DNA from 2 places in the Paenibacillus mucilaginosus 3016 genome. Region 2 is predicted to be linked to the other one. Evidence: riboswitches for the same ligand, from Rfam matches in the RefSeq annotation. Region 2 holds a riboswitch; the other holds the start of a gene.
What was found. Region 2 has a riboswitch for S-adenosylmethionine ahead of metA (homoserine O-acetyltransferase MetA). Riboswitches for the same ligand answer to the same signal wherever they lie in the genome.
Positions count from the first base shown of each region.

Region 1: it holds a riboswitch for S-adenosylmethionine, as region 2 does, so the genes downstream of both, PM3016_RS06845 (methionine ABC transporter ATP-binding protein) here and metA (homoserine O-acetyltransferase MetA) in region 2, are expected to answer to the same signal.

Region 1 covers NC_016935.1:1,531,180-1,535,601, forward strand. Annotated here, with positions in the region: gene PM3016_RS06835 (MetQ/NlpA family ABC transporter substrate-binding protein) at 1-634, opposite strand, end outside; gene PM3016_RS06840 (methionine ABC transporter permease) at 694-1,359, opposite strand; gene PM3016_RS06845 (methionine ABC transporter ATP-binding protein) at 1,352-2,371, opposite strand; SAM riboswitch class I at 2,582-2,722, opposite strand; gene rbsK (ribokinase) at 3,132-4,040, shown strand; gene PM3016_RS06860 (TIR domain-containing protein) at 4,319-4,422, opposite strand, start outside.
Region 2 covers NC_016935.1:7,543,246-7,547,667, reverse strand. Annotated here, with positions in the region: gene corA (magnesium/cobalt transporter CorA) at 1-910, opposite strand, end outside; SAM riboswitch class I at 1,365-1,514, shown strand; gene metA (homoserine O-acetyltransferase MetA) at 1,644-2,570, shown strand; gene PM3016_RS31245 (aminotransferase class I/II-fold pyridoxal phosphate-dependent enzyme) at 2,567-3,781, shown strand; gene blaOXA (class D beta-lactamase) at 4,037-4,422, shown strand, end outside.

The DNA of each region.
Region 1 (4,422 bases), 2.7 Mb from region 2:
TCGTGTTGATCAGGGCCAGGTCGACTTCAGGCAGAACGCGAGGCAGCATGGCGGCTTCGAGTTCCTTGATCTTGAGGTTTTTCTTGTTCTCAACGATGTCCTTCACGGTACCGGAGATGCCTGCGCCGTCCTTGAGCTTGATCAGGCCGTTCTTCTCTAGCAGCGCCAGGGCGCGGCCGGAGTTCGAAGGGTCGTTCGGGATGGCTACGGTAGCGCCGTCCTGCAGCTCGTCGGCTTTCTTGATTTTCTGGGAGTACGCACCGAACGGCTCGATGTGGACGCCGGTAACTTTCACCAGGTTCATGCCCTTGGCTTTGTTCTGGTCGTCCAGGTACGGCGTGTGCTGGAAGAAGTTCGCGTCGAGCTGCTTCTCGAATACCTGTACGTTCGGCTGCACATAGTCCGTGAACTCCTTCACTTCGAGGTTCACGCCTTCAGCCTTGAGCTTGTCTTTGACGCTGTTCAGGATCTCGGCGTGAGGAACAGCGGTAGCGCCGACCTTCAGCGTCACTTCCTTGGCAGGTGCTGCGCCGTTCGATGGAGCCGGTGCCGCCTGTTCTGCCGGCTTGGTGCCGCATGCCGCGAGCGAGAAGGCCATAACCAGGGACAGTGCGAGTGTTAACGGTTTTTTCATAGTAGAATCCCTCCAGAATGTAGTGTGGTATAAAGTCCTTGGATCTATATCAAAAATCCTTACTTGCGCTGAAATCTCCGGACGAGCCGGTCGCCGAGCGACTGTAGGATTTGAACCAACACGAGCAAAATGACGACGGTGACTACCATGACCGGCGTGTTGAAGCGCTGGTAGCCGTAACGGATGGCGAGGTCTCCGAGACCGCCGCCGCCGACTACGCCGGACATGGCCGTGTAGGAGACGAGCGTGACGGCGGTGATCGTGATCGCCGCGATCAGGCCCGGACGGGCTTCAGGCAGCAGCACGCGGGTGACGATCTGCCCGGAGGTGGCGCCCATGGACTGGGCGGCTTCGATCACGCCGCGGTCGACCTCCCGCAGGGCCGTCTCCACCAGACGCGCAAAGAACGGCGCGGAGGCGATGACGAGCGGAGGAATCGATCCCGGTACGCCGATCGACGTGCCGACGATCACCCGGGTCAGCGGGATGACGAGAATCATCAGGATGATGAACGGCACGGACCGCAGCACGTTGACCACGAAGGACAGCAGGGCATAGAGCGCGTTCTGCTGCAGCAGCTGGCCCCGGGAGGTCAGGAAGAGCAGGATGCCGAGCGGGAGGCCGATCACTACGGTGAAGAGCGTCGACAGCCCCAGCATCGTCAAGGTATCATAGGTGGCAAGGGAGATATCCTCCCAGACGATGTCTTTCAAGAACTCAGCCATGCTGAATCACCTCCACATCAAGTCCGCGTCTGCGGAGAGCGGCGATCGCCGCTTCCGCCTCGGCTGTGTTCACACGCAGCTCGAGCAGGAGCTGGCCGTAAGGCGTATCTTTCAGGCGGGATACGGTGCCCTGCAGAATGACGAAGGGCACGTTGGTCTCACGCATCGTTTCGAAGAGCACCGGCTCGTACGTCTGCTCGCCGAGGAAGGTCACACGGATGCGGATCCGGCCGCTGGCTTCAGCGCCGGTCTCGGCGAGCGTCGTCTCGGGATCCTCCGCAAGCTGGGCTACGAAATCACGTGTGGTCGGATGCTGCGGCTTCAGGAACACATCGGTAACGGGACCCATCTCCACGATGTGGCCCCCATCGATGACCGCGACCCGGTCGCAGATCGTCCGGATCACGTGCATTTCGTGTGTGATCAGCACGATCGTGATCTGCAGCTTCCGGTTGATGTCGAGCAGCAGCGAGAGAATCGAGTTCGTCGTCTGCGGGTCAAGCGCGGATGTAGCTTCGTCGCAGAGCAGCACCTTCGGGTTCGTCGCCAGGGCGCGGGCGATGCCGACACGCTGCTTCTGGCCTCCGGAGAGCTGCGACGGATACTTGTGCTCGTGGCCGCTCAGGCCCACAAGTCCGACGAGCTCCTGCACGCGCTGCTTGATCTCGGCTTCAGGCCGTTTGGACAGACGCAGCGGGAAGGCGATATTGTCCGCCACGGTGCTCGACGACAGCAGATGAAAGTGCTGGAAGATCATGCCAATGGACCGGCGTTCTTCCTGCAGGCGGCGGCTGCTCAGCTTCGTCATCTCGACGCCGTCGATGATGACCGTGCCGCCGGTCGGTTTCTCAAGCAGGTTGATCGTGCGGATCAAGGTACTCTTGCCCGCACCGGAGTGTCCGATGATGCCGAAGATCTCGCCTTTGTTGACGGTCAGATCGATCTTCTGCAGCGCCGTTACCGTTCCGCGCCCGCTTGTATATTGTTTGGATACGCCTTGCAGTTGAATCATGGGGACTCCACCTCCGGAAATACGCACTAAAAAAACCCGTACATTCGTAAGCAACCGCGTGGGATTGCTGCGAGGTACAGGTTTATCATGTCACACTGTGCCCTCTCATCTATCAGAATCCAGCTGCCTTGTCCCATCCGCCGGCTCGCGCGATGCGTACCGCAGTCCTGGGTGGCCTGCTCCGGCAGGGGCACACGCCATAAGCGCGCCTCCATGCCGGGCTGCATTCTGAAGGAATTGGCACCAGTCTTCCTTGGACAGAGGACAAGCAGCATGCTTGCATCCTCCATCCAACCAGGAACGGTTGCCGGGCTTCATCGGGCCTTGTCCCTCCGCCTCTCTTGATAAGAAGTTAACCGCTATGAAATTAGCAGAAAATTAACCTTGGGTCATATTGCTAGGCTCTTAAAAACGATCTTTATCATATAGAAAAACAAGGATGAAGTCAACAGGTTCATGTGAACCACCGGCTTAGCAATGTTTCCCACCCTATGTTTACCCGGCCTGTGAATCTGGTAATCCGGTTTTTGCCAGAAAGAATGAAAGCGGTTGATGAGGCCAACGGAGGAGCATACGTAAGATAAGGGGATGGAACTGGACGAAATGCCCTCAAGGGGAATGGCGATAGGTAGACGGTCTCGGTAGGATTTGGCGGTCTCGGGGTAGTAATAGAGTAGAGAAGAAGACCTGCACACTGGAGTTGTAAAAAATGTGCCGGCAGCGTTCAAAGTGAAATCTACATTAGAGGAGTGGTTGCCAGATGAAACGTCCACGAATTGCCGTAGTCGGGAGCTTGAACATGGATCTGGTCGTATCCATGCCGCGGATGCCGCAGGTGGGGGAGACCGTCCATGGTACGGATATCCACTATATCCCGGGAGGCAAGGGAGCGAACCAGGCGGTCGGCTGCGCCCGTCTCGGCGCGGAGGTATCGATGATCGGAGCGGTGGGGAGCGATCATTTTGGCCGGGAGATGCTGGAGCGGCTGCAGGAGGAGGGCATCGACCTCGGCGGTGTCCATACGGCCGAGGGGCCTACGGGAACCGCAGCGATCTTCCACACCGCGGAGGATAACTGCATCGCCGTCGTCCCGGGGGCGAACGCCTATTGCACGCCGGAGCTCGTTGAACGGCACAGGGAGCGGATCGAGTCGGCCGACGTGCTGCTGGTCCAGCTGGAGGTGCCGCTGGATACCGTGCACCGGGCCCTGGAGATCGCCCGCCAGGCCGGCGTGCGCACCGTGCTCAACCCGGCTCCGGCCAAGGTGCTGCCGGCTCCGCTATTGTCGCTGGCCGACATCCTGACGCCGAATGAGACCGAATTCGCCCTGCTCAGCGGGGAGCAGGATACCTCGGAAGAGGTGCTGCGCCGGGTTATGATCGCCTGGCAGCAGGATTACGGCCATACGGTGATCCTGACGCGAGGACGGCTGGGCAGCTCCTGGCTGGATGAGGGAGAGCGCCTGCGCACCGAGCCGGCCCTGCCCGTCGAGACGGTGGATACGACCGGAGCAGGCGATGCCTTCAATGCAGCGCTGTGCTTCGGCCTGGCTTCCGGCTGGGACCTGCAGCAGGCCGCCGATTTTGCCTGCCGGGCCGCATCGGTATCCGTCACCCGCTTCGGCGCCCAGGCCGGCATGCCCCGCCTGGAGGAAGTGCCGGAGCGGTAGGCGCCCCGCCGAGTACACATTTGGGCGTCGGCTGGTAGGCCGGCTGGCGAACTGGACCGCCATGCGAAGGCTAAGCGGCAGGATGTCGGCCGCCGTCTCTCAGGCGGTTACTTTAAGATATTGGCAAGTATAAGTTTTAGGCGAAGCTGAAGTGTTCTGAAAAATATAAGAGTTCATATCTCCCAAGGGTTCGATTCTGTCATCTCATATTTCATATAAACGCGAATTGTCCTGCAGGTCGGCGAAGCTGTTTATCTTGCGGCGTATCGGATTGATCTTTAACCCTGCCCCAGCTCCATCACAGCCTTGATGATATCCAGCGGATGAAGCTGGACGATCCGGTCGGCATGCTGCTTCACGATGAACGGGGGCTTCTCGGCCG
Region 2 (4,422 bases):
GCCAGAACATGGCGATGCCGAGGAACACCATGCCGAAGATAATCGAGAGCCCGCCCCAGTGCGTATCGGCTCCGGGAATGTATGTCACGTTCATCCCATAGATCCCGGTGATGAACGTCAAGGGCATGAAGATCGTGGTGATGGCCGTGAATACCCTCATGATTTCGTTCGCCCGGTTGGCCAGAGACGACTGGTAGGCTTCACGCAAGTTGCCCATGAGTTCGCGGAACGTATCGAACGTCTCGGAGATCTTGACCGCGTTCTCGTAGATATCGCCGAAGTACTTCTTCAGCGGCTCGGAGATCAGCTTCAATTCCTTGCGGCCCAGGGTCGCGATCACTTCACGCTGCGGATTCAGCACCTTCTTCAGCCACAGAATCTCGCTTCGCAGACCGATGATCTCGTTGAGGTGCGCTTTCTTCGTGTGCATGAGGATCTCTTCCTCAAGCTTCTCAATCTTTGCATCGATCCGGTCGCCGACAAGGGTATAATTATCGATGATAAGGTCGATGAGGTGGTACAGGAATTCGTCGGGCGCCTTGACCTCCTCCTCCCAGAGGACGGGCTTCAGGGCGCGGATTTCGTTAATTTTTTGCCGTGTGATCGTTATGATGTAATGCCTGCCGAGAAAGATGTTCAGGGCACGCAGAAAAATTTCTTCGTCATCAAAGCGGATGGAATTAAATACAATGAAATAGTGCGTGTCGTACAATTCGATCTTCGGACGCTGTTCTTCTTCCGTCAGCACATCCTCGACAGCCAGTTCGTGAAGGTGGAACAAGGGCTGAAGCATCTCGAGATCCTCCGGTTCGGCGTCGATCCAGTAGAATCCGTGATGCGGCGGGACCACCGTCTGGGTAATATCCTCCACCAATGTAAATATGCCGTCCTGCACCAAGCGTGCCTTCATAGGTCTCACCCTTTCGTGTTGCCGAAACCGGAACACGACCCTTACCGATGGCGTGCGGACTGCAAAAACCTGCTGTGGGCGTCAGCCGGAGATTCGGCCGCGGAGGGCAGGCGGATGGCAGAATCGAACGATGGCAGGGGGCCGGGTTCCATTCGGAATATGAAGCTTTAATTGAACGCAGAAGCGACTCCTCGGGTCTCCGTCCATTCGTTTGATCGCACCCCTTTGACTAAGAAGATTGTCGAACCCTTGTCTAGTATAACTCGGTGTTTTCAAGAACACAATGCAGATTTGAGGGCCTCTTGTAAGGTATGTTCGCGATGCTTCCATGGTGCAGCCGGCTCCTCCGGCAGGGAAAATAAACGGACTCGGGGCATGGACTCCCCCTTGACGGGCGCTTTCTTTTCGATTAAAGTATTGTTATCCAAAACAACTGAATAGATTCGGTTTCACACTCTTATCAAGAGCAGGTTGAGGGACTAGCCCGATGATACCCGGCAACCGACAATCCTTTGCAGACAACAGGCAGGTAAACAGACACGAAGCGAAGGCATTGCACGGTGCTAATTCTTGCGGAAGCGTAACGGCTTCTGATAGATGAGAGAGAGGACGATGTAATTACAAAGGCCTTTCTCGTCGCGCGCGGGGAAGGTCTTTTTTGATGCAATGCCCGGCCTTCTCCCTCGCAGAGTGCGGGAATAACGAATCGATCCCAAGAAGGAGTGAAACCCGGATGCCTATTAAAGTACCTGATCAACTGCCCGCCAAAGAAGTTCTGATTAACGAGAATATCTTCGTCATGGACGAGAGCGTGGCGTTTCACCAAGATATCCGCCCCCTGCGGATTGCGATCATGAACCTGATGCCCACCAAGGAAACGACGGAGACCCAGCTCCTCAGGCTGATCGGGAACACTCCGCTGCAGGTCGAATTCATTCTGCTGCACCCGAAGACGCATACTTCGAAGAACACCCCGGTCGAGCACCTGGAGCAGTTCTACAAAACCTTCGAAGACGTCAAGCACGAGTATCTCGACGGCATGATCATTACAGGCGCTCCTGTGGAACAGCTGAATTTCGAACATGTGAACTACTGGGACGAGCTGGCCGAGATCATGAACTGGTCCCGCACGCATGTGACCTCCACCCTGCATATCTGTTGGGCGGCGCAGGCCGGCCTGTTCCATCACTACGGCGTGCCGAAGCATCCGCTCGAGGAGAAGATGTTCGGAGTGTTCCCGCACACGATCTCGAAGCCGAACGTGAAGCTGCTCCGCGGGTTCGACGAAGCGTTCTATGTGCCGCAGTCGCGCCATACCGAAGTGCGCCGGGAGGATATCCTGAAGCATCCGGAGCTCGAGATTCTATCGGAATCCGAGGATTCGGGCGTCTACATCGTCGCGACGAAGGACGGCCGGCAGATCTTCGTCACCGGGCACTCGGAGTACGACGCTTGTTCGCTCAAGGCGGAATACGACCGGGATGTGAACAAAGGGCTCGATATCGCGATTCCGAAGAACTACTATCCGAATAACGATCCGACGCGGCAGCCGCTCAACACCTGGAGAGCCCATGCGAATCTGCTTTTCTCGAATTGGCTCAACTACTATGTCTATCAGGAAACGCCCTATGACCTGTACAAAGGAGAATATGTGATATGAGTACGAACGAGGAACAGAAGCCGCAGTTCAGCAAGCTCCAAATTGAAAGCCGCCTGGCACAGATCGGCTCTATCGAAGAGCCCGTTACCGGGGCCGTATCCTTCCCGATCTACAATTCGACGGCATTCCGCCATCCGAAGCTTGGCCAGAGCACAGGCTTTGACTACGCCCGCACGAAGAGCCCGACCCGTACGGTGCTCGAGAAGGCGATCGCGGAGCTGGAATCCGGCGACGCCGGCTTTGCTTGTTCCTCCGGCATGGCCGCCCTGCAGACGATCTTTGCCTTGTTCCGCCAGGGCGACCATCTGATCGTATCGCTGGATCTCTATGGGGGCACGTACCGCCTGCTCGAGAAGATCATGTCCCGCTTCGGTGTGACGGCGACCTACGTGGATACCAACGATCTGGATGCGCTGGAGGCGAGCGTGCAGCCGGGAACCAAAGCCGTGCTGATCGAAACGCCGACGAATCCGCTGATGATGGTCACCGATATCGAGCTCGTGTGTACATGGGCGAAGAAGAAGGGCATCCTCACCATCGTGGACAACACGCTGCTGACGCCGTTCTTCCAGCGCCCGATCGAGCTCGGAGCCGATATCATCATCCACAGCGCGACGAAGTACCTCGGCGGCCACAACGACGTGCTGGCCGGTCTCATCGTCACGAAGGGCAAGGAGCTCTCCGAGGAGATGGCCTTCCTGCACAACTCCATCGGAGCCGTTCTCGGGCCGCAGGATTCCTGGCTGCTCATGCGCGGGATGAAGACGCTCGCGCTTCGTATGGAGCGCCACCAGTATAACGCGACGAAGATCGCCACGTTCCTGCAGGAGCATCCGGATGTGGAGACAGTCTACTATCCGGCGCTTCCGTCCCACCCGGGGCACGAGATTCAGAACCGGCAGTCGTCGGGCAACACGGGGATTTTCTCATTCAAAATGAAGGACGCCCGCACGATCGAACCGATTCTGCGCCACATCAAGCTCATTGCCTTCGCCGAGAGCCTCGGCGGGGTGGAATCGCTGATGACCTATCCGGCCGTGCAGACACACGCGGATATTCCGGAGGAGATCCGCCGCAAGGTGGGGGTCGACGAGAAGCTGCTGCGCTACTCGGTAGGCATCGAGCATGCCGACGACCTGATCGCCGATCTGTCCCGGGCGATTGAGCTCGCGAAGCAGGAGATCGAGAGCGGTACGCCGGTTCTCGGCTGATCCGCAGGAAGCGTCTTTGCGCGTATATATAATAGGAAGAAAGAGGAGTGCCTGCCAAGCAGGGCTCCTCTTTTTTGTGTTGGCTTCGGTCCTGCATCCGGCTTCATATCCTTGGGGAACCCTCGCTTATCAGTCAACCGTCAGGGTCCGTCCATGTTCTGCCGAAGGGAGGAGGTCTATAATAAGACTTGCAGGCAGAGGTTATCCAATATGAAGATGAAGATAGAGATGGAGATTAGGGGAGGAACCAAGATGATGCGCAAACGCATGGTATTGACTGTGCTCGTTCTGCTGTTCGGAGCCGCGGTGCAGGCGGCAGCAGCCAAAGACAAGGGGGAGACGGGAGAGGCGGGACGTCCGCTGCCCGTGAAGAAGATTCAGGCGGAGCAGGCGTTTGAGGGCCGGACGGGAACCTTTGTCATCAAAGACCTGCACAGCGGGGATACGTATGTCTATAACCGGGAGCGGGCGGAGACGCCGTTTACCCCCGAGTCGACCTTCAAGGTGGCGAATGCCCTGATCGGACTTCAGAATGGAGCGGTGCGCGATGAGTATGACGTGAAGCGCTGGGACGGGACCATACGCGAATTCGAGAGCTGGAACCGGGATCACACGCTGGGATCGGCGATGCGCGAGTCCGC